Linked DNA regions of Prochlorococcus marinus XMU1412. Each later gene encodes a partner of the first gene's protein in a complex. Links are inferred from orthologs where the notes say so. Each region holds a gene or a part of one and is shown on either strand. Other genes may lie near its edges. The genes, in order: carA and carB.

The links.
Region 2: the proteins of carA (region 1) and carB are in contact, whole or in part, in a solved structure (PDB 1KEE), measured with the Escherichia coli proteins. The link is inferred for Prochlorococcus marinus XMU1412 from one-to-one orthologs.

Annotation. Positions count from the first base shown.
Region 1 is NZ_JAAORJ010000002.1:302,402-305,689, forward strand. Bases 115-3,072 are described here. They hold carA (glutamine-hydrolyzing carbamoyl-phosphate synthase small subunit), read left to right. Parts: upstream 115-1,002; coding sequence 1,003-2,142; downstream 2,143-3,072. Other genes in these bases: trpD (anthranilate phosphoribosyltransferase), read left to right, coding at 115-988; HA152_RS04550 (STAS domain-containing protein), read left to right, coding at 2,269-2,568; HA152_RS04555 (Mini-ribonuclease 3), read left to right, coding at 2,565-2,963; rlmB (23S rRNA (guanosine(2251)-2'-O)-methyltransferase RlmB), read left to right, coding at 2,968-3,072. In the rest of the region: more of trpD, read left to right, coding at 1-114; more of rlmB, read left to right, coding at 3,073-3,288. UniProt on the Escherichia coli protein: Small subunit of the glutamine-dependent carbamoyl phosphate synthetase (CPSase).
Region 2 is NZ_JAAORJ010000002.1:428,408-432,633, forward strand. What follows is about bases 257-4,152. They hold carB (carbamoyl-phosphate synthase large subunit), read right to left. Parts: upstream 3,754-4,152; coding sequence 457-3,753; downstream 257-456. Other genes in these bases: HA152_RS05220 (DUF6447 family protein), read left to right, coding at 257-452; HA152_RS05230 (DUF3318 domain-containing protein), read left to right, coding at 3,862-4,152. In the rest of the region: HA152_RS05215 (ABC transporter ATP-binding protein), read left to right, coding at 1-200; more of HA152_RS05220, read left to right, coding at 234-256; more of HA152_RS05230, read left to right, coding at 4,153-4,226. UniProt on the Escherichia coli protein: Large subunit of the glutamine-dependent carbamoyl phosphate synthetase (CPSase).

The DNA.
Region 1 (3,288 bases):
GGGAAGGGACCTTGATGAATTAACTTCTCGATCTTTAATGCAAAGATGGCTTAATGATGAAATTTCAGATGTTGAAACTGGAGCTTTTTTGAGTGCTTTGAGAGCAAAGAGTTCTACAGGTGTCGAACTAAGTTCTATGGCTCAGGAACTCTTAAATGTTTGCGAATTGCCAGTAGCAAGACCAAATTTGTATATGGTAGATACTTGTGGAACAGGGGGTGATGGAGCTAATACATTCAATATTTCAACTGCAGTTGCATTTGTAGCTGCATCTTGTGGGGTAAAAATTGCAAAACACGGAAATAAAAGTGCTAGTGGCAAAGTTGGCTCTGCTGATGTTTTGTTGAATCTTGGTTTGAATTTAAATTGTTCATTAGAAAAAGTAATCAAAGCAGTAAGTGAAATTGGGATAACTTTTTTGTTCGCACCTGTTTGGCATAAATCTTTAATAAAACTTGCTCCATTAAGAAAGACTCTTGGCATAAGGACAGTATTTAATCAACTTGGACCATTGGTAAATCCTTTAAGACCCAATGCACAAGTTTTGGGTGTTGCCTCTGAGGATCTTTTAAAACCTATGGGGACAGCTCTTTTGAAAATGGGTATGAATAGAGCAATAGTCGTTCATGGGTCTGGTGGACTTGATGAAGCTTCGCTTCAAGGAGAAAATAAATTAGTATTTGTTGAGAATGGTGATTTACGGTTTTCAGAAATAAATATTTCTGACTTTAACCATGAGAATATATCTAACGAAAAGCTTGTGGTTTCTCATCCTGATTCTAACGAGGAAATATTACAGTCTGTCTTAAATGGTTCAGGACAAAAATCTCACATTGATGTAGTTGCCTTGAACTCTGCTTTAGTGCTTTGGGCCGCAGGCATTGAGGATGATTTAAATGAAGGATTTAATAAAGCTTTATTTTCGATAAATCAAGGAGAACCTTGGAAAAAGTTTTTACTTTTAAAAAATTATTTACATTCAAATTAATTAATTTCAAATTGATGATCAATCCGTATAAGAAAAACGCGAAATTGGTTTTAAGTAATGGAGTTGTATTCCCAGGATTCTTTTTTGGCGCCTCTGGTACAGCCATTGGTGAAATAGTTTTTAATACAGGAATGACCGGATATCAGGAAGTTATTACTGATCCAAGTTATTATGGGCAAATATTAACATTTACTTATCCAGAGATTGGAAATACTGGTATTAATTTTGAAGATTCAGAATCTAAGATTAATGTTAAAGGTATAATTGTTAGAAATTTTTCATCTAATAACAGCAATTGGAGATCTAAAAAGAATTTTAATCAATGGTTAGTTGAAAAAAATATTATAGGTCTATATGGAATTGATACAAGGGCTCTTGTTAAAATTTTAAGATCTAGTGGCGCGATGAATGGAGTTATTACCTCTCTTGATAAAACTGATGAAAGTTGTTTAAAGATAATTTGTGATACGCCCAAGATGGAGGGATTAAATTTATCAAAAGTTGTTTCAACAAAGCAAGAATATTTATGGAAAAGTCATACGCAAACAATTTTTGATTTAAGAAAAAGATATGATGAATCTTCTAAAAAGTTAAAAATAGTAGCAATTGATTTTGGAATTAAAAATTCAATTCTAAATAGACTTGTATCCCATGGTTGTGAAGTTTTGGTTTTACCTTCAAGGTCTTCTCTAAATGATGTTCTTTCTAATAAGCCAGATGGTATATTTTTCTCAAATGGTCCAGGCGACCCTTCTTCTGTTTCTGAAGGTATAGACTTAGCAAAATCACTTATAGAATATGGTGAAATACCTATGTTTGGTATTTGCCTTGGCCACCAAATATTTGGATTAGCATTAGGAGGTTCAACTTATAAATTACCTTTTGGACATCGTGGTTTAAATCATCCTTGTGGTGAAAATAATAAAATTGAGATAACTAGTCAGAATCATGGTTTTGCTATTGATCCAAATTCACTATCAAAGGACATAGTTAGAATTACCCACTATAACCTTAACGATAATACTGTAGCTGGCTTAGAGGTTTATAATAAGCCTATATTTAGTGTGCAATATCATCCAGAAGCAGGACCTGGCCCACATGATTCAGATTATTTATTTAAAAAATTTGTTTCTCTAATGTTAGAAAGATGTTGACATATTGTTTTCTTTTGATTTGATAATTACATTTGATATATTAATTTTTGGAGGTATTAGATCATAGAAGATTTCCAGAAGTTAACCGTTTCTTTAAGAGGAAACATTGAGGTTAATACAAACATTATTGTTTTTACTTTTAAAGGCCAACTTGATGCTTTCTCAGAAAAACAATTTAAGACTTTCGTTACTAATAATTTAAAAAATGACCTTCCATTCGTTATTGATCTTACAAAAATTGATTTTTTAGATTCCTCGGGTCTTGGAGCACTTGTTCAAACTGCAAAAGAATGCAAAAAGTCGAAACTTGGGTTCACTGTCGTTGGCAATTCGAGAGTGGCCCAAACAATTAAACTTGTTCGTTTAGGGGATTTTCTTAACTTGAAGTCAAGCCTTGAAGATGCATTAAATTATTTAAAGAATTGAACTATTGGATTCAAAACATGGTTCCATATGGATCTCCCGAGGATATAGGTGTTATCCAACTTGCTTGGCTTGGAGATTCGGTATGGGAGCTCCACCAAAGACTAAGGTATGTTCATTTCCCTTTAAAATCTAAAGACCTCCATTTATCTGTAGTAAACGAAGTAAAAGCAAAATCCCAGTCAAATTCATTAAGTCATATTGAACATTTATTAAATTCAAATGAAATGGATCTAATTAGGCGTGCTAGAAATAAAACAAAGAGATATCCAAAATCTTCAGACCCCACCATATACTCTAGAGCAACTGGTTTTGAAACTCTTATTGGCTGGCTATTTTTAAAAGATCCTCAAAGATTATCAACACTTTTTGAATATTTAGAATTAAAAATGGATTGAATCTATGAAAAACTCCTCAAATAAATTTCACGGAAAAAATAATAAAGAGTACAAAAAAAATTCAGATTTTGCTTATTACTCTAAAAATACACATCGTTCAGAAAAAAATGATAGATTTTTGAACAATTCAGTTAAAAATAAGAAAGTTGAAAAATTAAAAAAAAATGATGAAAATAATACTTTTTCTTCTTTGAAAAGGAGAAATCCAAGATATAAAACTAATACAGAGTTTCCTAATAAAAATTCTGATATGCATCAGGAGTTTACTAATAAGAGAAATTTTGATGATTGGATATGGGGTAAACATTCGGTATATGAGGCTCTA
Region 2 (4,226 bases), 130 kb from region 1 along the record:
AGGTACAAAAAGGACTTAATAGAGCTATGAAAGATAGAACAGTTATTGTAATTGCTCATAGATTAGCCACTACTCAAGAGGCCAATAAAATAGTAGTTTTCGATAAAGGTGAAATTATTGAAGTTGGGAAACATATCGATTTAATAAATAAACCTGGAATTTATAAAGAATTATGTGAAAAACAATTGATTAAAAAATAATAGCTCTATTTTATTTATTAAAAAAGTAAATCCATGAGCGAAAACACAAATGATTCTGCAAATCCAGTTCTAACCTTTGAAGGCAAAAAATATTTAATAAATGAACTTTCTAATGAAATAAAAGAATCTATAAAAGTACTACAAATAGCAGAGACACAACTTAAGATGCATCAAGATACTCTCAAATTACTTTCAATTAGTCGAAACACTTTAGTTAATCAATTAAGAGAACAACTGAAAAACTTAGAATAAAATTTTAATAATTATGGATTTCTTGTAGAGAGTAAGTATTAATCTTTTTATATTGCAGAGCTTTGATCGCCTTAATCGCTGCCTTTGCTCCACGAATAGTTGTAAAAGTTGGAATATTATATTCTAAAGCAGCACGTCTTAAATAAGCATCATCATGAATAGCCTGTGAGTCAATTGGAGTATTAATTATTAATTGAACAAGTCCCGAACGTATTAGGTCCTCAATATTAGGTCTTCCTTCATGAACTTTTAGCACTTCTCCAACTTGAATTCCTAAATTCACCAAATACGCAGCTGTACCTTTTGTTGCGATTAATTTAAATCCTAAAATCAAAAGTTCTCTAGCAACTTCCTCAAGATTTTTTTTATCCAAATCATTTGTAGATAGAAAAGCTACTCCTTCTGAAGGAACACCATTACCTGCTGCCAATTCCGACTTGGCATAAGCAATTCCAAAATCTTTAGCTAAACCCATTACTTCTCCAGTAGATCTCATTTCAGGACCAAGTAATGTATCAGATCCAGGAAATCTTTTAAAAGGTAAAACGGCTTCTTTTACTGCCTGATATTTTGGGGAAAATTCTTCTGTAAAATTAAGATCTTCTAATGTAAAGCCTTGCATTAACTGAGTAGCTAATTTTGCAACTGGTTTACCTATGGCTTTTGAAACAAATGGAACTGTCCTGGATGCTCTTGGATTTGCTTCAAGAATAAATAGTTTATTTTTTTTATTATTTGTATTTATTACTGCAAATTGCAAATTAATTAAACCAACAACATTTAATCTTTGTGCAATTAATTTAGTCCAGTTCCTTACATTTTCTATTGTGGATGATGAGAGAGAAATGGACGGTAAGCAACAAGCTGAATCTCCTGAATGAATTCCTGCAGGTTCCACATGTTCCATTAGGCCAGCAATTACAACCGACCCCTCTGAATCGCATAAAGCATCAACATCTATCTCAATTGCATTATTCAAATATTGATCAAGAAGGATTGGATGATCAGGTGATACCTTAACTGCTTCAGAAATATATCTCGATAATTCATTCTGATCATTAACAATTTCCATTGCCCTTCCACCTAAAACATAAGAAGGTCTTACAACCAAAGGAAATCCTATATTTTTTGCTACTATTTCTGCTTCATTTTGATTACGTGCAATACCGTTTAAAGGTTGTCTGATACTTAATTCTTCAAGAATTTTTGTAAATTCCTCTCTATCTTCTGCTAAATCGATAGATATGGGAGAAGTACCAAGAATTTTTGATCCAGTTCTGACCCCATCCTTAGATTTAAGCCATTCAAATAAAGGTAATGATAATTTCAGTGGAGTTTGACCTCCAAATTGAACAATCAAACCATAAGGATTTTCAGCTTCTATTATGTTGAGCACATCCTCCAAAGTTACAGGCTCAAAATATAAAATATCGCTAGTATCATAATCTGTTGATACAGTTTCAGGGTTACTATTAACCATTATTGTTTTATAACCATTTGTAGAAGCTTGATATGATGCATGACAACAACAATAATCAAATTCTATTCCCTGACCAATTCTGTTAGGACCTCCTCCTAAAATCATAATTTTTTCTGATTTACTATTTTCTGAAATCTCGTTATCAAAAATTTGAGAATTAAAATTAATGAAAGATTCTTCGTAAGTTGAATAATGATAGGGAGTTGATGATGAGAATTCTGCTGAACAAGTATCAACAGTTTTATAGATTGGAATTATATCAAGTTTTTTTCTATATCTTCTTACTTCAAAAAACTCAGAGTTAGTTAACTTAGCTATCTGTTGATCTGAAAACCCTAATTGTTTAGCATGTAACATCAAATCCCTATCAAGAGTATAAAGTTCCTTATCTTTCAAAAAATCATTTTCAAAATTAAAGATATTACGTAATTTTTCGATAAACCATAAATCTATATTTGTAACTTCTTGAATATAAGTATTAGTTTTACCAAGCTGCATAGCTTTTTTAATTAGGAGAATTCTTTCAGATGTAGGGTTTCTTAAAATATTTTCAATTTGACTCTCATTTTTTAATTCATCTTGTGAATCACATTCCCATCCAAAAACACCTACTTCTAAAGACCTTAATGCTTTCTGAAATGATTCTTCAAAAGAACGGCCTATTGCCATTGACTCACCCACAGATTTCATGGCAGTGCTTAAAGTATTTGAAGAGCCTTTAAACTTTTCAAAGGCAAATCTTGGGATCTTAGTAACTACATAATCAATTGATGGCTCAAAACATGCAGGTGTTTTTTTTGTAATGTCATTAATAATCTCATCAAGTGTAAAGCCCACCGATAATAAAGCTGCAATCTTAGCTATGGGGAATCCAGTTGCTTTACTTGCTAAAGCAGAGGATCTACTAACGCGGGGATTCATTTCTATAACAATTACTTCTCCATTAGATGGATTTATTGCAAATTGAATATTACTTCCTCCTGTTTCAACTCCTACTTCTTTAATGATTTTCAATGACAAATCCCTTAATCTCTGATACTCCTTATCTGTTAAAGTCTGTGCAGGTGCTACAGTAATCGAATCTCCAGTGTGAACACCCATTGGGTCTAAATTTTCAATGCTGCAAACTATTACTACATTGTCAGCAGTGTCTCTCATTACCTCAAGTTCAAATTCTTTCCATCCAATAAGTGATTTTTCAATCAATATTTGATTACTTGGACTTTCCTCTAAACCTGATTTACACAACTCAAAAAATTCTTCAAGGTTAAAAGCAATTCCACCACCTACTCCACCTAATGTAAAAGCAGGCCTTATAATAAGAGGATAAGAATTAATTTTTTTGGCTACCTCTTTAGCTTCCTCCAGATTAGATGCGATACCAGAAGGACAAACATTTACATTTATTTTCTCCATTGATTCTTTAAATAATTTTCTATCTTCAGCTTTATTAATAGCTTTTAAATCAGCACCAATTAATTCAATATTATTTTGCTTTAAAAAATTTGATTCTGATAATTTAACCGCAAGATTCAAAGCGGTTTGACCTCCCATAGTAGGTAGAATCGCATCGGGTTTTTCTCTTAAAATGATCTGAGAAACAATTTCAGGAGTCAATGGCTCAATATATGTTTTGTTTGCGATCTCAGGATCAGTCATTATTGATGCTGGATTTGAATTTATTAAGACGATTTCATAACCAGAATTTCTTAAAGCTTTGCAAGCTTGAGTGCCAGAGTAATCAAATTCGCATGCTTGTCCTATAACAATCGGTCCCGAACCTAGAATAAGAATTTTTTTTAGATCACCTCTTTGAGGCATAATTTAAACCCTTCATTTATCTTATGCTACTTATAAATCTTCAGATGTTAATCAACTTACTTGAAAAGAAACATTTGTTTCTATAGTATTGAAAGAAATTAATAATTTATGAGCGAACTTCAGCGACTTAAAAATTTGTTGCCTCCAGAGAATGAAAGTTGGGTATTTGTTGAAGCTGCTGCCGCTATAGACCCACCTTTAATAACACTTGAGGAAATCGGTCGTGACGAAGTAGAAATTCAAATAGATTTAGATGAATGGGATAACTTTGCTATTGATCACAGAAATCTATTATTTTGGCACGAGGTTGGGAAAATTCAAAATGACACAATTCCCAGAGATGGATGGGAAATGGCTGCTCTCGCAATAGGTCTTGGAGGTGCTATTGGAGAGTTGTGGGTACAAGATGGTTTACTTTTATTACTTGCTCTTGGTTTGTCAAGTTTTGCAGGCTATAGATTATATTTAAAAAA